DNA from 3 places in the Microbulbifer sp. ARAS458-1 genome. Region 2 is predicted to be linked to each of the others. Evidence: predicted binding sites of a transcription regulator. Region 2 holds the regulator's gene; each other region holds the start of a gene.
What was found. The regulator FNR, encoded in region 2, switches genes on or off when oxygen is low (the NO sensors DNR and NnrR bind a similar motif). The targets are predictions, from matches to a motif close to TTGATNNNNATCAA.
Positions count from the first base shown of each region.

Region 1: a site for FNR is predicted at 3,548-3,561, ahead of AAFH99_RS07525 (DUF3360 family protein). Genes of this name have one in related genera too.
Region 3: a site for FNR is predicted at 1,782-1,795, ahead of AAFH99_RS04560 (globin). Genes of this name have one in related genera too.

Region 1 is NZ_CP155838.1:1,824,427-1,830,795, reverse strand. It holds gene AAFH99_RS07555 (FAD-dependent oxidoreductase) at 1-192, shown strand, start outside; gene AAFH99_RS07550 (flavin reductase family protein) at 289-828, shown strand; gene AAFH99_RS07545 (glycerophosphodiester phosphodiesterase) at 1,035-1,802, shown strand; gene AAFH99_RS07540 (peroxiredoxin-like family protein) at 1,827-2,489, opposite strand; gene AAFH99_RS07535 (DUF2750 domain-containing protein) at 2,644-3,030, shown strand; gene AAFH99_RS07530 (YdcH family protein) at 3,049-3,288, opposite strand; gene AAFH99_RS07525 (DUF3360 family protein) at 3,630-5,105, shown strand; partial or broken gene tnpC (IS66 family transposase) at 5,171-6,369, opposite strand, start outside.
Region 2 is NZ_CP155838.1:3,954,934-3,961,302, reverse strand. It holds gene mmsB (3-hydroxyisobutyrate dehydrogenase) at 1-272, shown strand, start outside; gene hemN (oxygen-independent coproporphyrinogen III oxidase) at 388-1,836, shown strand; gene fnr (fumarate/nitrate reduction transcriptional regulator Fnr) at 1,907-2,632, shown strand; gene AAFH99_RS16500 (hypothetical protein) at 2,697-3,101, opposite strand; gene AAFH99_RS16495 (HugZ family protein) at 3,204-3,755, opposite strand; gene hutX (heme utilization cystosolic carrier protein HutX) at 3,770-4,282, opposite strand; gene AAFH99_RS16485 (TonB-dependent hemoglobin/transferrin/lactoferrin family receptor) at 4,541-6,369, opposite strand, start outside.
Region 3 is NZ_CP155838.1:1,096,819-1,103,187, reverse strand. It holds gene AAFH99_RS04570 (phosphoglycerate kinase) at 1-1,034, opposite strand, end outside; gene AAFH99_RS04565 (CPXCG motif-containing cysteine-rich protein) at 1,521-1,718, shown strand; gene AAFH99_RS04560 (globin) at 1,908-2,306, shown strand; gene AAFH99_RS04555 (hypothetical protein) at 2,410-2,781, opposite strand; gene AAFH99_RS04550 (hypothetical protein) at 2,897-3,307, opposite strand; gene AAFH99_RS04545 (SPFH domain-containing protein) at 3,321-4,232, opposite strand; gene AAFH99_RS04540 (DUF350 domain-containing protein) at 4,376-4,606, shown strand; gene AAFH99_RS04535 (transglutaminase domain-containing protein) at 4,615-5,430, shown strand; gene AAFH99_RS04530 (hypothetical protein) at 5,461-5,613, shown strand; partial or broken gene AAFH99_RS04525 (S8 family serine peptidase) at 5,626-6,282, shown strand; gene AAFH99_RS04520 (PKD domain-containing protein) at 6,298-6,369, shown strand, end outside.

The sequences.
Region 1 (6,369 bases), 1.9 Mb from region 2:
ACCGTAGTCTGCCCGCCCAGATCTGCGGAAGTGACGGGGGACTGGAAGGTCACGAGGCTGGACGACGGAATCGTCGCGGAGTACCTGGACGCCAGCGGCCAGCTCCACGGTTTCGCCCTCACCGGCAGTGGTATCACCGAGCGCGACGTCCTCAGCCAGCGCTGCCAGCCCCTGATGGCCACAGAGGGCTGACCGGACGCCGTTCGCGATAAAGAAAGTCACGCAATGGCGGCGCTTTTCCCGTAGAATGGCCGCCAGCACAAATTTTGACCACAAATTGATCGAAGTATGACGGCACCTTCAAATTCCGCCCCCTCTTCCGTTAGCCCGGTATCCAGTCAGGATTCCCAGGCCGAGCGCGCCCGCGCCCTGCGCGACACCCTTGGCCAGTTCGCCACCGGGGTAACCGTTGTCACAACCCTGGACGCAGCCGGCCAGCCGGTGGGTATGACCGTCAACAGCTTCAACTCTGTATCCCTGGACCCGGCACTGATCCTGTGGAGCATCGACCGCGGATCCCTCAGCTACAGCGCTTTCACCGAATGTGAGCGCTTTGTGGTACACGTGCTGAAGGGTGACCAACAGCATGTTTCCAACCTGTTTGCCGGCCGCGGTGCCGACAAGTTCGGCCAGGTAAAATGGCACCGGGGCGCCGAAGGTATCCCGCAGCTGGACGATTGCGCCGCCCTGTTCCACTGCCGCCGCGCGCAGAATATCGCCGGTGGCGACCACACCATCCTGCTGGGCGAAGTACTGGAATTCTCCGCCGCCGGCGGCGAACCTCTGGTGTTTCACCGAGGCCGCTATCGCGCCCTTGCCGGCGAGTAAGGCCACTGGGCGCATGCCGGGCCACAAGGGCCCGGATTCTCGCAACCGGTCCGTTATTCCCCGGCTGCGTTATAACCCCACAGAAAAACCACACCAAATATTCTAAAAACTCCCCCCAAATTCCCGCCTCGCCGTTGTGACCCTGTCACCTCGTAGTCATACTTTTAAATCATCATTGGGAGACCTCCGCCACTGTGGACGTCGAAATGCGATCAGCCGACACCCTCTTCTGCTTTGCTCACCGGGGCTACCCCAAACGGGCCACGGAGAACACCCTGCAGGCCATCTCCCACGCACTGGAATTCGATATTGACGGTGTGGAAATCGACGTTTGGAATGTGGGCGGCGAGCTGATCGTCAAACACGACCGCCGCCTGGGCCGCCTGCTGGCGGGGCAGGAACTGCTGACGGATATGGCACCCAGTGCCCTGCGCAAAATGCTGCTACCCGGCGGCGAGCAGGTGCCTACCCTGCGGGAAGTACTGGAACTGATCGGCAACCACGTGCAGCTGAATATCGAATTGAAAGGCCCCAACTGCGCAGCACTCGCCGCCCGAGAGCTGGAATCCTACATCCGCGACAACGGCGTCAGCTACGAGCAGTACATCGTCTCGTCCTTTGACCATCGCCAGATCTACGAATGCCTGAAGCTGATCCCCCAGGTGCGCCGCGGCGTACTGATTGACGGCGTGCCGCTGGATCTTGCCGCCTGCGCGGAGCCCTTACAGGCCTACTCCATGCATCACAGCCTCAATTTTGTGTGCCCGGAAATCATTGCCGATGGCCACCGGCGGGGCCTGAAAAGCTATGTGTTCACGGTCAACCATCCGCACGACCTCGCCCTGGTAGCCGCCATGGGAGCGGACGGCGTGTTTACCGACGAGCCAAAGCTGATCATGGATTACAACGCCGCCAAAACCGCCGAAGTACTGGCGGAGCAGATCCAACCGGCCGGGGGACTCAAAGCCGGCTGATTCTGGGCCCGATCTGTTCAGTGGCTAGTTGCGGCTGTCCAGTACCTCTAACAGCTGCCCGACACTGGGGCGGGTCTTGTAGTCTTTGGAGACATGGGCCCACTCCACGACGCCCTCTTTATTCACAAGAAAGATTCCCGGTGCCGCGATTTTGTGGTGATCCCGCCCCGACCAGTCCTCAAGCACAATTCCGTAAGTTTTGTACTTCTCCACCGTCGCATCGTCGATCTGCACCACCACATCAAATGCCTCGTGGGCTTTCAGATCCGGGTCGGACAATACCGGGAAAGGAATCTCGTAGGTCGCCTTGGCCATGGCACCCGCATCCGGCTTATCCGCGCTGATCAGCACCGGCGTCACTCCGCGCTTTTCAAACTCTGGCCACGCCTCTGCCAGCTGACGGATCTGAACATTGCAGTAAGGGCACCAGCCCCCTCGATAGAAAATCACCAGTATCGGCGCCTTGTAGGCCACCAGGGAGCGCAGGGAAATCGCATCTCCCTTATGATCGCGCACGGTAAAATCCTCTGGCTTGGCCCCCGCCTTCAGCCCCACATCCCCGGTGCCAAGCGCCGCATCCTCGGTCACCGAGAGCTCCGGCAAGCGCTCAGGCAATTTGACGTCCTCCGCCTGCACTCCGGAAAAGATCCCGAGCAACAGTGAAAACAGACACAATACTCTTCTCATGACGACTCCTTTTTCTCAATTGCGAACTCGCTTTCAAATTACCATACTCTGAGCGACCGGCGTGGCGCATAATGAACATTTCACAAAACGGCAACTTGCCAATCCCGCCACCCAAACAGCGACGAAGCCACCCAAAGCCACAAGAAGTTACCCTATGAGCGAAGATCACCTGGAAAGCGTACTGGAACAGTCCTGCGAAGAGCGCTTTGAATATTTTCTGGACCTGGTGGGGGAAGAACGGGAAGTCTGGATATTGATCAACAGCGACGAGCACTTCCTCAAGCTGCACAGCGATGAGGATGGCGGCTTCGACTACCTCCCCGTGTGGCCGAGCGCCGAGTTTGCCGAAGCCTACAGCGCCAGTGACAGCGACCTGACGCCGAAAAGTATCCCTCTCCCCCAGTTCCTCAACCGCTGGTTGCCCGGCCTGAAAAAAGACCGTATCGAGGTAGGCATATTTCCCGGTGCAGATCACAGCGTATGGATCACCGAACCCGCAGACCTGGAGCAGGACCTGCGGGACGAGCTATCACGGTTTTGACATGTAACCCGGGCGCACTCAGTGCCCGTGGTTTTTCGCCTGAGTGTAAAGTTGATCCTTCAACCGCGCACGCTCGGTCTTCAGTGCCCGGAAATGGTGATCGTCCGTCGCCACCCCTCGCTCCTCCAGACCGCGAATGGTTTTATCCAGCTTGTGGTAATTATCGCGATCGGTCTTGAACTGGATACTGTCCTGAACAAGGTGACGGATACTGTCGGCGAGGTCGGGAAATTCGGTTTCCAGGGTGCGCATGGTCATGGGCAGAGGCTCCGATTAGTTAGTAAGCAGGAAGCTGGAGGTTCACTCCTGAATACTAGTGTCGAAGCGGTCCCCTCCACATTACTCGCCACGGACCAATATCCCCGCCAGCAACGCATCCGCGCCGCCCCCTCCTGATTTTACCTTGTCATCAACCGTGTCCTGCACCAGGCGCGGGGCTCGCTTTCCTCGACTGTCCCGCGTCTATAGTTACCTAAACGCCAGATACCTGAACACCCGCAGAGCTGACCAAGGCCCTTTGATAAGAGCCAATGATAAGGAGCTTTGAGAAAAACCTTTGAGAAGAACCTTCAATAAGTGCCCCTGTGAAGGACCATTAGATGACAGAGCCTCAAACCGAGAATAGCTACCGGACACAGCGCAAGCCGAGATCAGCGTTTGCCACCCGCGAAGCCTATCTTGAGCACGAACTGCAAGTCATGGCCCCGCGCCGCTGGGCCCCCAACTACCCATTCCGCGACTACCGTTTTGAGTGGGAAGACTGGATCCCCGCCATGGCCGCCACTATCGGCAAGGTAGTGATGGTGGCCGCTATTGTGGCGGCATTCGCCACACCGCTGGGGCTTTCCACCGAATTTATAACGGAGAATATCCGTTTCGAGATGCTGATCGCGGCAGTTCTGTTCGCCTTCTTTCTTTCCGGATTCCTGAACCCCACCGCCAACCTGCCCGGCACCCACGGGCCACTGATCCCCATGATTCCCCTTGTCGTCGCCTCCGGAGGGCACCCCATGGCACTGGGGATCATGATCGGAATACTGGGCTTTATCCTGGGTATCACCAAAGGCGGGAGCCTGCTCACCCGACTGACCAGCAATGGGGTAGCTGGCGGCCTGCTGCTGTACCTCGGATTTATTGGTGTAACCAGCCAGGTGGGGCGCCTGTTTAGCTGGGCGGAAAGCTTCGACAAGGGCCATATCGCTTTCGTCGTACTGCTCGCCACCATAGTCATGTACGCCCTGCTCGAGCACTTCCGCAAACGCTGGCTGGCCATTCCGCTGGGGTGCCTGCTGGCGGGGCTGGTGGCCTTCGCACTGGGGGCACCCTTCGAATTCACCACCGAACCAGGCCTGCCGAACATGAACCCGGCATATTGGTGGGGAGAAACTACCGGCTGGCAGCTGGGTTTGCCGGACCTGAAGGCGTTCCTGGCGGTCACCCCCTTCGCCATTCTCGCCGTCGCCATGTGGTCCCCGGACTTCCTCGGCCATCAGGTGTTCCAGCGACTCAACTACCCGAAAAACACCGACCGGGTAATCATGAATATTGACGACACCATGATCGGCGCCGCCTCCCGGCAAATTGTCGGCAGTGTCATGGGGGGCGCAAATATCACCTCCTCCTGGGGGACCTACATCGTGCCGGCGGCAATCGCCAAACGGCCAATTCCCGGCGGTGCCGTACTCACCGGTATCCTGTGTATTGCCACGGCAATACTCGGCTACCCCATGGATCTCGCGGTATGGCCACCGGTGTTAAGCATCGCGCTAATCGTTGGCGTGTTCCTGCCACTATTGGAAGCCGGCATGCAAATGACCCGCAAGGGCAAGACCACAGAATCCGCCGCGGTTGTCATTTTCTCCTCTGCCATCGTCAATCCGGTGTTCGGCTGGTCTTTGACCGTACTGCTGGACAATCTGGGGTTGATTGGCTGTAAAGAGCGTGGGCAGGAGCTGGGGCACACTGGCCGGTGGATTATTCCCGGGATTGTTTTTGCTTTGCTGTGTGTTGTGATGTTGGCGATTGGGATGTTTCCGGGGGTGCCGGCGGTAGTGGGGACTTTTAGAGTGGAGTAGGCATAAGTGACCGAGTATCAAAGGCTGGGAGAAAGTTGCCTTAATCCTCTTCTATTCGTAAGCGATCAGTCTTCCCCACCCTCGACATAAGCGCGGCATTCGGGTAACTCCGCAGCCCTGACCTTCCACGGTAGCAATGCCTCAATGGCCTCCACTGATTCGGCTTGTGGCAGACGGCTGTATACCGCAGCCAGATATTCGTGCGGCTCCAGGCCATTCAGCTTAGCCGTTTCAATCAGGCTGTATAGCGCCGCACTGGCTTTGGCCCCTTTCGGCGTATCACTGAAGAGCCAGTTCTTGCGGCCGATTACGAACGGACGGATAGCATTCTCAGCGGCGTTGTTGTCGATTCTTAGGCGGCCATCTTCTGTATGCCGATAGAGTTTCGTCCAGTTCTTATCGAGGTACGACATCGCCTTGCCAAGCGCGCTTTTGGGTAACGTTTTTTGGAGGTTTCTATCAAGCCACTCGCGTAGTTTTTCCAGTACAGGCAGGCTTTTGGTTTGCCGGAGCTGGTAGCGTTCTTCGACACTACACGTTTTGGCTTGCCGCTCGATGCCGTAGAGGTGGCCGATATAGTTCAATGCGATGTCGGCCTTGCTGGGCGCTTTCGATTTGTTCTTTTTACCTTTGCTGCTTGCAACCTTTTGTGCCTCGATAAATTTCCGCCGCGCGTGGGCCCAGCAACCGATGTGCGTGATGGTGTTTTCACTACCCACGGCGTGGTAACCGGCATAGTCGTCGGTCTGTAGATAGCCGGTGTAGCCGGACAATAGGCGGCCGGCCACGTCGCCACTGCGGCTGGCGTGGTAGTCGTAGAGTACGACTTGCTCATCCGGGAGGCCGCCGAGGCGTACCCACATATAGGATTTGCTCTCCGGTGGCTTGTCGGGCTCCTTGAGTACCTGCACTGGTGTTTCATCGCACTGAATGATGGGACCTGATCGTAATCGGTCTTCCATCAGGTTCAGCAGTGGCTGTACCAGCTCACCGCAGCGGATAATCCAGTTGGCCAGAGTGTTACGTGGGAGATCTACGCCATATCGGGCGAAGATCTTCTCCTGTCGGGCCAGCGGCAGTGCATCTTGGTATTTGGCAACGGTGACCTGGGCCAGCAGGCCGGGACTGGCATTGCTTTTCGGGATGGGCTGGGCCGGTAGTGGCGCCGTTTTGACATTGGACTCGCAGGTCTTGCAGGCGTACTTCTTGCGTACGTGCTGGATGACCTGGATTTTGGCCGGGATGATGTCGAGTTGTTCGCTGA
Region 2 (6,369 bases):
CCGGTGGCAACTGGTCGCTGGAGAAGTACAACCCCTATCCCGGCGTGATGGACAATGTGCCTGCTTCGCGGGAGTATCAGGGTGGTTTTTCCGTGGCGTTGATGCTGAAAGATCTGGGGCTGGCCATGGATACCGCGGCGGGTAGTGCCTCGTCTACGCCCTTGGGTGCCCTGGCGAAGAACCTCTATCAACTTCACGGTGGCGATCCCATCAATCGCGCTCTGGATTTTTCCTCCATTCAGAACCTGTTCCGTCGGCCAGCGGGAGACTGATAAAAGCAGCGGGGAATTTCCTGGGGATTGATTTGGATCAAGTACCAGGGCCCGCTACTGCGTAACGTACGCTGATCCAATTTCCAGAGAAAAAACGGATCAGAGGTATTTCCAGATGGCCGATGCAGACGGTTCTACAATGCCCCACTCGGGCAGGTCGAGCGACCTCACGGGTAACCAGGAGGGGAGTCCGGCAGCGGTCCTCAACACCGGGTTGCTCGAGCGCTATGCTGGCCCCTGTCCGCGCTATACCTCTTACCCGACCGCAGACCGGTTCCGTGCGCTGTGCGCAAACGATAGCGGCACACAACCCTGGGATGCGCTGAATTCTGTACAGGCGCTGTCGCTGTATGTACACATCCCGTTCTGTCGGTCCCTGTGTTATTTCTGCGCGTGCAACAAAGTCATCACTCAGCAGTACGGTCTCGCCTCGAGTTATCTCGACCATGTGCTGCGTGAAGCCGAGTGGTATCGCACACGTGTGGCGCGTGCGCCGGTTGTGCAGTTGCATCTGGGTGGCGGTACACCAACCTTTCTGAACGACGGTGACCTGCGCCGCCTGATGTTCGGTTTGGGGGACGTATTCGATTTGCGCAGTGGTGATCAAGTGGAATACAGCATCGAGGCGGACCCGCGGGTGCTGGAGTGCGAAACGTTGGAGACGTTGAGAGAGCTTGGATTCAACCGCCTGAGTCTCGGAATTCAGGATTTCAATCCGAGCGTGCAGCGCGCAATCAACCGCATCTGCAGTCCGGAACAGGTGCGCCTTCTGACCGAAGCGGCCCGCCAGTGCGGATTTGGGTCCATTTCCTATGACCTGATTTACGGTTTACCCGGGCAGGATGTGGCAAGCCTCGATAAAACACTGGATACGGTACTGGACCTGGCGCCAGACCGTATTGCGCTGTATCACTACGCGCATTTGCCGGACCGGTTTAAGGCGCAACGCCTGATCAACTCGGATTTAATGCCGCCGCCGTCGCATAAGATAGCCATGCAACTCGCGGCCAGCCAGCGCTTGACTGGGGCCGGCTACGTCTTTCTGGGGATGGATCACTTTGCGCGACCCGATGATGCGCTTGCCAGGGCCGCAGAAGAGAAGCGGCTGGCGCGGAATTTTCAGGGGTATACGCTGATGCCGGCGGATGCTCTGGTGGGGCTGGGAGCGTCGGCGATCAGTTACAGCCGCGATGGCTACTGGCAGAACCATCACAGTAACAAGGAATATGCGGCGGCTATCCAAGAGCGTGGAGAGGCCATCGCTCGAGGTTGGAATCTCAGTGATGACGATCGACTCCGCCAGTGGTTGATCATGGAGTTGATGTGCCATCTGCGAGTGAGCCGATCGGACATCCAGGCCAGAACCGGGCAGCCATTTGAGCATGCTTTTGCCGTGGAACTGGCGCGGTTACAGCCGATGTTTGCCGACGGGCTGCTGGGATTAAATAACCGTGACCTCTACGTCACCGAACGCGGGCGCTGGTTTTTGCGCAATGCGGCCGCTGCATTTGATACTTATCTGCATCGCCCGGACCAACACGCCCGATACTCGCGGGTGCTTTGACAGCATGCTGGGGATACAATTCATGCAGGCATTGGTGCCTGTCCATAAAATATAAAGTCCCGGTAACGAGATGAAAGAGACTTCTTCAGCCGTCAGTTGTGGCAACTGTTCCGTTCGACGCCTGTGCCTGCCCATGGGGCTGAGCGATGGGGATATCGAGCGCCTGGAGCAGGTGACCCGCAAGAAAAAAATCATCAAAGCCGGGGAGACTTTGTTCCGCGCGGGAGACCCTTTTACCAACCTTTACGCCATTCGCTCGGGCAGTTTCAAGTCCGCGGTCATTGGCGCCGGAGGCGATGTACAGGTTACGCACTTTGCGTTACCGGGCGAACTGCTGGGGCTCGATGCTTACAGCGGCAGTATTCACCCTGGGTATGCTGAAGCGCTGGAAGAAAGTAGTGTGTGCGTACTGCCGTTTACGCAGCTGGAAGGACTTGCGCAGCAAGTGCCCGCCTTGCAGAAGCAGATATACAGCATTTTTTCCGAGGAACTGAAACAGGAAAATGAAGCCCTGCTGCTTTTGGGCAAGCGCTCGGCGGAAAGTCGGCTGGCGGCTCTATTGATCAATATATCCAGCCGCTATTCCCGCCGCGGTTATTCCGCCAGCGAGTTTGTGCTCTCCATGTCGCGTATGGATATTGCCAACTACCTCGGTCTCACCGCGGAAACGGTCAGCCGCCTGATCAGCCGTTTTCAAAAACAGCAGCTGATCAGTGTGCAGGGACGGTCGGTGTCGATAAAGGATCTTATTGCCCTTAGTGAACTGGCGGGAACACACTGTAGTTACGAGGGCTAGTTTGTCTGTACCCCTATGGCAGGGGTACAGACGAGAGCTATCACGGACCGGCCACCACTGATGATCAGAAGTAGTAATCTTCCAGCTCGATCTCTTCCCAGTCATAGACCAGGTGGGCACCATCGGCGGTTATCAGGCTGACCTTGTCGGCCTCCAGACATTCGGACCAGTCAACTCTGTTTAAATCCACCATCTCTGCGCCACCGTGCACTTTTACCAGGGAATCCTCCCAGGCCTGGTGACAGTAGCGGGGTATTTCCCCCTGAACGATCAACTCCCGGCCGAGGTACTTTTCGTAATCCAGCTGTGGAACCGAATTCAGGTGATAGCGTTCTTCCGAGCCCATCAGATAGAACTTGCCGTTTTCCTCAACCAGCAGACCTGTCGCGGTCAGAGGCTGCGGAGCCTGATTTGTCGCGCATCCGGCAAGAAGCAACAGCGGAAGCAGGAAGCCTTTTCGAGAAGTCATAATTATTACTCTTTAGTTACTTGTTACTAAAAAGTAACAAACGACGATTGCAATAGCGTTGCAGTTTTGTTGCGCTACTTCAACCCTCGCCGGCAAGCCGGGTCAGGCCGCGTCGCTGTTCTTCTCCTTGTGGCCATCCTTCAGATGCAGGGCAACCTGCTTTTCCAGACCTTCCAGTGCGTACGCCTGACCGAAACCTTTCACGTAGCGGCCGGCGCTGGGTTTCAGTTCGAACAGATGGAAATCTTCCAGATCTTTCAGATGATCCATTACCGGGCCAAATTTTTCCCGTAGCTGCTCGATACGTTGCAACCACAGTTCCTCACCGCGGCCGACAATACTGGCTACCACATTGAAGGTGACACGCAGGCGGGCGAAGGCCTGTTTGGTGTCCGCTTCGTCGGCATTGAATATCACCGACGCCTTGCTGTTGGCCTTGAGGTTGGCACAGTGCTCGGACAGATCGGAGATGTACAGGTAGAAATTGCCATCGGCGGCCAGAAAGGGCGCGGTGCTGGCGTGGGGCTGGCCGTCTGCGGCGAGGCTGGCAAGGTTCAGCAGTTTGCGGGTGGCAATAAAGTCGCGAACTTCGGCCACCAGGTCGGCGCCGTCACTGGTTTTCTGCGCTGCTTGTTGTTCGTTGTGTTCGGTCATGTCCGAATCTCCCCTCAGGAATGTGCAGCACTGGCGCCTGCCAGTTGCTGTTTTAATTGTTTGAATCGCTCGACCTGCTCTGGAATGAGTTTGCGCTCGGCATCCCGGCCCAGGAATACTTTGAATACACAGTTGCCGCTGGGGGCGAGAAAGACCATGGAGTGACTTTCGGACCCGCGGTGGGGTTTGCTGACAAAGGCGACTTCGGCCAGCGCTTCGACCAGCAGGTGGCCGTGGAAGGGGTTTTTGTGGTGCATGAAGTTGTAGTAGCCGTGGGCGATGCTGCCTTTGGGAAACTCGCCTTTAAATTCAAACACGGAGCCTTCGTTCTGAACGATGGCGGTGACTTTGCCCCAGGTGGGCAGTTCTTCAATCAGTTGCCAGACGGCGTCGCTGCCGGCGAGGGATGCCATTTCGGTCGGCAGGTTGGCAATAATCTCGCGCACGCTGGTATCAAGCTGTTTCGCCATTTGCTCCAGAGTAAAGCCAGATTCACTGGCAAGCAGTTCCTGTACTTTGTCTTGCATAAGCAATACCAATAGATAATCCGTTTTAATCCGCTACCACACATATAGCCGAGTCAGTGGTGGCCATTGCGTAAACGATTGCCGATGAGGTTGTTTGCGCGGTGGCCACCACTGATTCGGCGGGCTACGGAGCTGTCGACTCCGCGAGCCGCGGCCTTCGGGGTACTTACTAGTCAAACAACCTAGCGGCAATCGTTTGCCAAGTAAGTTCCCCGGAGGTCGCTCGTTTGTGGTGGATTTCGATTTTGACTGTTTCGATCAGAAACGGTAGCTGGCAGACAGTTTAATGTTGCGGCCTGGCATATACAGTTCCTGGAAGGCTACTCGGTACTCTTCGTCCGTGAGGTTATCCAGGGCCAGGCCCAGCTTGATACCGTTCAGGCTGCCAGCGGCCGGTTCCCAGGTTACATAGGCATCGGCCAGGGTGTAGCTGTTGTACTCGTTGGTCACTTCTTCCGGCAGTTGGTCCTGGGCAGAAACTACAGAGGTGCGCAGGCCTGCTTTCAGGTCGCGCTGCAGGAAGTAGTGGCCTACATCCAGCACGAACTTGTCCGCGGGAATACTGCTCAGATAACTGTCGTCGGACAGGTCTTTACCTTCGGTCTGACCGTAGCTTACGCCCACCGCCAGGTCGTTCACCAGATAGTTGGTGCTCAGTTCAAAACCCTTCAGTTCCGCTTCGTCCACGTTCAGATACGTCGTATTCATCGGGAAACCGAAAACCGGGTGCGGGTTGATCACTACCTGCTCGATAAAGTTGTCCACTTTATTGCGGAACACAGATGCACTGGCGGTCAGCTGGTCGTTTTCGGTGGCGAGGCCGCTGAAGGCGAAGTCGGCGCGCAGCTCGGTGTTGGCGGCTTCTTCAGACTCCAGGTCCGGATTGGGGATAAACGTGTTGGCGAGAAAGCCCATACCCATGAAGCTGAAGTCGCCGTAGGCGTAGTGAGTGCCCTGGGTGTACATCTCCTCCACGCCCGGTGCGCGGAAAGCTTTGGCGTAGCTGGCGCTCAGGTTCAGCCAGTCGGTGGCTTTGACGGAGGCGGCGATGGATGGGGAGACGGCGGTGTCTTCGCGGGCGGATTCGCTCAGCTGCTGGCTTTCGGCTTCGAAGCGGTCGTAGCGCACGCCCGGGGTCAGGGTGAATAGGTCACCGAAGGTGAAGGCGGCCTGAGCATAGAGGCCGAGGACGTTTGTGTCGGCATTCAGGTTTTCGGGACGGTTGTCGCCGTCGCGCACGGTGGTGACGTCATCCTGGTACCAGTCGAGGCCGTAAACCCACTGGGCGTCGAGGCCTTCGGTGGCCCAGTTGGTGGAATTGGTCAACGCGAGGCCGGTGGTGGTGACTTCGGTGTTGTCGTTCTGCCCATCCTCACCCTGGGTGGGGCGGAATTCGTCGAACTGGGTGTCGTTGCGATAGAGGGTGAGCTTGGAGGTGTGTTTGCCTTCCAGTGCCTGTACCCAGTAATTTGCAGTGACGTTCTGATCGGTAATGTCGCGCTCAACCAGCGGGGAGCTGGTACCAACGTTGGTATTGGGGTTGGAGGGTACGCCTTCTTCGCGGTTGTTGTGGCGGAAGGACAGGTCGATGCGCTGGTTGTCGCTGATCTTGAAGCCGCCGCGAGCAAGCAGGGCGGTGTTTTCACTGGCGCTGTTTTCCAGCTCTTCGCCACTGCCGATTTCCACGTTGTCATGCTCGGATACGGAGCCGTTTACCAGATAATCGAAATCACCAGCCAGGCCGTAGACGGCGGCGGTGGTTTCGGTGGAATCACCGTTGCTGCCCAGTTCCTGTTTCAGATAGCCGCCCAGGGTGTCGCTGCTTTTCAGCAGGTCCGCAGAGCTCTTGGTGGACATGGCCACCACACCGCCGATGGCGCCGGAGCCCCACAGGCTGGAGGCGGGGCCTTTCTTCACTTCTACCTGTTTCAGCAGTTCCGGATCCAGCTGGTAGGTGCCGCGGTGGCCGGAATTGAAGTTCTGGCGGGCACCGTCGATGGTTTGTAGTACACGCACGCCGGACAGACCGCGGATATTCGGAGCCTGGTTGGAGTAACGAGGGCCGCCGATCACTTCGATATTGGGCT
Region 3 (6,369 bases), 1.2 Mb from region 2:
GCCAGGGTGTCACCACCACCGGCAATGGAGAAGGCATCACTGTCAGCAATGGCCTTGGACAGACGTTCGGTACCGCCACCAAACTGGTCGAACTCAAACACACCGACCGGGCCATTCCAGATAATGGTCTTGGCGTTCTTGAGAATATCCGCCAGCGCCGCAGAGGAGTCCGGACCGATATCGAAGATCATGTCGTCTTCAGTCACCGCATCGGCGGGCTTGGTTTCCGCCTCCGCGGATTCACTGAACTCCTTGCCGGTCACCACGTCGGTGGGCACCGGAATATCGCACTTCGCCATCAGCCCCTTGGCGGTATCCAGCAGGTCGTGCTCACACAGGGACTTACCTACAGGCTTGCCACTGGCTGCGAGGAAGGTGTTGGCGATTCCACCACCGACGATCAGCTGATCCACCTTGTCCGACAGGCTCTCGAGCACGGTCAGTTTTGTGGAAACCTTGGAGCCACCGACAATCGCCACCATCGGGCGCGCCGGGTTGGCGAGGGCTTTTTCCAGCGCATCCAGCTCCGCCGCCAGCAGCGGGCCGGCGCAAGCAATGGGGGCAAACTTAGCCACACCGTGGGTAGAGGCCTGGGCACGGTGCGCGGTACCAAAGGCGTCCATTACAAACACGTCGCACAGGGCCGCGTACTGCTGGGCCAGTGTTTCGTCGTCTTTCTTCTCGCCCTTGTTGAAGCGCACGTTCTCCAGCAGAGCGACTTCACCATCTGCCAGTTCAATGCCACCCTGCCAGTCTTTGACGACCGGCACATCTTTGCCCAGCAGCTTGCCCAGGTGTGCCGCCACCGGCGCCAGGGAAAACTCTTCCGCAAATTCACCTTCGGTAGGGCGGCCCAGGTGGGACATCAGCAGGACCTTGGCCCCGGCATCTACAGCGGCCTTGATAGTGGGCAGTGCCGCGCGAATACGCGCATCGGAGGTCACTACGCCGTCCTTTACCGGCACATTCAGGTCTTCGCGGATCAGAACGCGCTTACCCGCCAGATCCTGGTCCTTCATCAATTTAACCGCCATTACCAATCCTCTATTGCTGGTTGCTGAAGGGCACGACTACAAATCGACTGCGCGTGCGCCTGGCGGCGTCCGGCGGTGCTCGGCATGCTCATGTATCGCCATACACTCCGCTGCCTCTTCTCCGGCGGCCACCACCAGGCACCCGCTCGCTGCGATTTCTAGAGGCGCCCTGAATACTTACTCACCGCTCCCCCATTGTTCTAGCGGGGAAAGCGGGCGCGGATTATACGCTTTTGCGCCGCCGGCGGTCACCGCCCAGGGTCGCGCTGCTGCAGCTATCCCGGGCCGGCTCGGTCAGGCGCGAGTATATCAATCCGTTTTGTAAATGAATTACCGCACACTATGGATAGCGAAGTGACACCGCTGTCATTTTTACAAGAAGGCAAAAAAAGTTCGGCGCCCTGGGTCTTCGGCCCGTCTGCCCCGCAGAGCCCGGTCACTTCGGAGCTATAGTTGGTGAACCCCGGCGAAAGAATGGAGAAACAGATGAGGGCCCAAGTGGAAGAGTTTCACGGCCAGTGTCCCTATTGCGGTGAAACCATCCTGATGCTGATCGATACCTCCGCCGGCAGCCGGCACTATATCGAGGACTGCGCCGTATGCTGCCGACCAATTCAGGTACTGGTCAGTATCGATCTGAGCGGGGATTGGCAGGTCCAGCTCAAGCACGAGAACGATACCTAGCACCCACAACCCGATTCCGTTTCCGCCTTTCCGCCTTTCCGAGAGGATGGAACCACACCGGACTTGATCCAGATCAATTCCACAGCCCACCCCCGCACATAAGATCCCGGCCCGCGCTGCCTGTCGCGGAATATTGAGCATCGCCGACGACAGAGGCACCGCGCACTAAACGTGGTCAGGGGGGTAAACATGGAAAATACCGATAGCGACACCGTTTTTCAGAGCTATGGACGCTGCTGCAACAACGAACGTTTCTTTATCGATTTCTACGATCGTTTTATGGGCAGCTCTGCCGAGATCCGCGCACTCTTCGTCGATACGGACATGGCCGCGCAACGGCATCTTTTACGCAATGGCATCATGCAGCTGGTGCTCCACGCAAGAGGCATGCCGGACACCAAGCTGCGTGCCCTGGGCTGCAGCCATTCACGCAGCGGCTTCAATATCCGTCCGGAGTGGTATCTACTGTGGCTAGACGCCCTGATCGCCACATTGTGGCAGCACGACCCATACTTCAGCGATGATATTGCGCGGGCCTGGCGTCGTACCATCAGTCCCGGAATTGACATCATCCGCAGCGCCTACTGAAAAATAAAAGAAAAGGCTTGCCGAAGGTACGGCAAGCCTTTTCTTTTTCCTTCCCTGCCCGCTCAGGTGCCATCACCCGAGCAAACAGCGCAATGAATCCACATTACTGCAGATCATTGATGCAGCGGTTGTACTCGTTAAGGTATACCGAGCTGCCCCGATTAGGTACAGCATTGGATTTATCCGCCGCAACATTACGACAACCTTCGATCTGGTCAGCAGTCACACCCGGGCCAGGCTGGGTTACCACAGACTGGTGCGTGGTAGTCTGACGATCCATCACATGAGGCGGATTGGTTTCATAAAAGTAACCACCCTGTTCGTTAAAACGATAGAAGGTGTCGCCACTTTTGTAATAGGTATTACCCATGATCTGCACTTCCTGTGCACCGGACGGCAGCTGAGTCATTGTGCTGTCGGCCTGGGCAAAACCAGCGATTGAACAAAACAGAACTACAGGTAACAGGTAACGCATGATGATCTCCTCATCTCCAATGTGCCCGGTAGTCTACTCACGGCATTTGGTCATCCCAACGAATTTAAAAAAATAAAACCGTTGAAATGACCTGAAGACTCAGCGAGGTCATGAATTAATTTGGACCCTGTAAATCCGCTTTCTGCTGGGCTCTCAGCTCCTCCAGTCGCTCACTGGTTTCCTCAGCATCTGCGGTTTTAGGAGCAAAATTTTCTACGGGCTTTGGGCCGGTTTGCAAAACACTTTCACGGAATCGCTGCTCATCGCTGTAATCCGGTGCCAGCACCAGTTTCGGCGCATTGCTGTTAAAACCGATCAGAACCCAGATAAAAAACAGAAGACACAGCAGGCGAATCACCACCGAGCGGTCCAGCAACCAGTGCAAACCCTCGCCACGCTGACGCAAAAACTGCACGCGCAGAACAATATTCAGCGCCAGCAGCACACAGGCGGCGATCACGATCCAGCTGGCGAGGCCCCCTAGGGCGCTCATCAACCAGTTGGCGATCTGTGAATTGAACTCCATTGAAGAACCCCACTCAGCGCTTGCGCGCAACCTGCTTCATCTGCTCGGAAAACACCGCCTGCTGCAGCCCAATGGTGCCCAGAGCCTCTACCGGCACGAACACTTTATTGTTGGATTCCGCCATGGTTTCCAGCACTTCCAGGGTGCGGTAAGAGAGGTATTTATCCGTTACCGACTTAGCCAGTAGATCATTGACCTCTTTCTGACCCATGGCTTTTTCGCGGGCGATGGCACGGTTCATTTTTTCCCGTTCCAGGTCGCGCTCCATCTGGATTTTCTGGATCTCGAACTGGGCCTTCTCCTGCTCGATCAGCTCGCGCCGTTCCGCTGCGCGCTCTTTCGCTTCGGTAATCACTTTGGGAAACTGCACATCGGCGATACCCAGGCGCTTGATCTTGATCGGTGTGCCATCGAGGGAAGAGGCCACTGCGGTAAAAAGTTCCTGGCTCAGCATCTCGCGGCTGGAGGCGATTTCATTGATGGAGTATTTGGCAATCACCCGGCGTACCACGTCGCGGATCACCGGCTGCGCATACGTGTTGTACACCTGATTTACAGAAATGTTGCCATTGTGGGGTGGCATGCGGTCGAAAATATTGTCGATGTATTTCTCGTTGACCGCACCAGTCATACGGATATCAAAGCTCATGTTGAGCTGATCCCTGGGCATGAACAGCTTGAACTTTTCCATATGGCCGAAATCGGCAATGGCCAGGGTGACCAGTTTGTCGCAATAGTACAGGCACATATCCAGACGAAACTTGGATGGCGGCACCGTATTGGGCTTGTACCCGTTTTTGGTGAGGATTTTCCCTACGTGGGCCGGCGGCACCTCAACCCGGTCGGCGCAGGCGGAGAGCCCCAGAACCAGCCCTGCCAATGGCAGCAGCATCAGTGGTCGTGTCAGTTTGGACAGCTTTGGCATTCCTTTTTATTTCCTCTCATTTCCGGATGACCTATCAAAGGAGGGAATACCATAAAGAGCTATGGGGCAGGGAGCAAGCAGAGGAAAAAGCGCTGCCGTTGTGATCTAATTGGCCGCCTTATCTGACGAGATGGATCTACCAAGTGCAATCCGAATTCCTTACCGCCACTCTGTTCAATCTGGGACTCAATCTGCTCTACACCCTGCTTGCCCTGTTGATTGGCATGGTGGCGTTGCTGATTATTGACAAGAAGCTCCTCAAGCATGTGGATATCGAAGGGGAGTTGAAAAACGGCAATATCGCCGTGGCCATTTTTGCCTCGACGATCCTGATATTCGTCGCGCTGATTATCTCCTTCGGGCTGAAAGGTTAACAGCACCCATGCGGCAATTGCTTGCTGGTACCCTGCTTGGTATGTCGCTCATGCTGCCGGAGCTGATACAGCAGTGGCAGGCTTTACCGGCAGAGCAGTCACTGGGTGAAAACCGCCTGACGGCCATACACAATGAAGTGGCTGATGTACAGGTAAAAGATAGCCAGCGCGGTAGCGTGGTCATCAGCGGCAGCAGCTCGCCACTGACCGAAGCCATGGTTCAGCAGGCCGTCGCCAAGCGCTCGGAACACGAAAGCAGCTATATCTCCATCTGGAACTGGCAGGGCCTGGAGTCGGTCACCGCGTCTGCACGCGGTCTCGATAAGCTGCACCACTTTGCCAATAGCTATCTTGTGGGTTTCCAACCCTTTGAAACGAAATCCCTGTGGGTTCCTCTATACACCCTGGCAATCCGCAAGGAATATCAATACGACCATTTGCAGTACGCCGGTCTAGCGGATATCTGGCAGACCTCCCGCCAGGCCTATTATCAGAAGCGCGGCGACTGCGAAGACCACGCGATACTGCTTGCCGACTGGCTGATCAATCTCGGTGTGGATGCACGGGTGGCTCTGGGCACCCATCAGGGCGAGGGCCACGCCTGGGTGGTGGCCATTGTGGATAACACCGAATACTTACTGGAGGCCACCAGCAAACGTCGACAGTCCAGCTGGCAGGCAATGCCACTGGCAGCGCTGGCAGAGGGTTACGAGGTGGAGTTTCAGTTCAACCGCGACTACTTCTGGGCCAAAACCTCTTCCGCCCCCACACGCCGCTATCGCGGTAATCACTGGATCCGTAAATCCCAGTTTATCCGCGGCTGAGCAGCGCCCTGTAACTCTGTCGCGACTATCTTGTCCCGTTTCCGGGCCATTCCCGGTTACGACTTTATTGGCGACACCGCCGTGGCCAACGATGGCGACGGCCGCGACGCAGACCCCGGCGACTGGCTCAGGGCGTGGGAGTGTGGATTCTTCAATCCCTCGCAACCACGCAACAGTAGTTAGCACGGCACGCACGTTGCGGGCACCATCGCTGCGGTGACGGACAATAACCGGGGCGTTGCCGGCGTCGCCCACGGCGCCAGAGTTCTGGTAGCACGGGTGCTGGGTAAATGTGGCGGCTACACCTCGGATATCATTGATGCCATCGTATGGACAAGTGGCGGCAGCGTGTCCGGGGTGCCAACAAATACCAATCCCGCCCAGGTCATCAACCTGAGTCTCGGCGGACAGGGCAGTTGCAGCGCAGCCATACAGAGTGCGATTGATACCGCCCGGGGCAACGACGCTACGGTGGTCATTTCCGCAGGTAACAGCAACACCAATGCCGCCGATTTCTCACCCGCCAACTGCGCGGGCGTGGTCACCGTAGCTGCCACTGATCGCCAGGGCAATCGCGCCGCATATTCAAATTACGGGGGAACGGTGGAAATCAGTGCACCCGGTGGAGAAACCAATGTCAGTGGTAACGGGATTCTCTCTACCCTGAATAGTGGCACTCAGGGTCCAACGTCAGAAAGCTACCGCTTCTATCAGGGCACCAGCATGGCGGCGCCTCATGTTGCGGGCGTCGCCGCACTGCTCTATCAGGCGAATCCCGCAATCACGCCGGATCAGGTCGCCAGTGCGCTTCAGACGACTGCTCGCGCCCTGCCCGGTAGCTGCAGTGGCGGTTGTGGCGCCGGCATTGTGGATGCGCGCGCGGCACTGAATGCAGTCAGCGGTGGCAACCAACCACCTGTTGCCGCATTCAGATGTAGT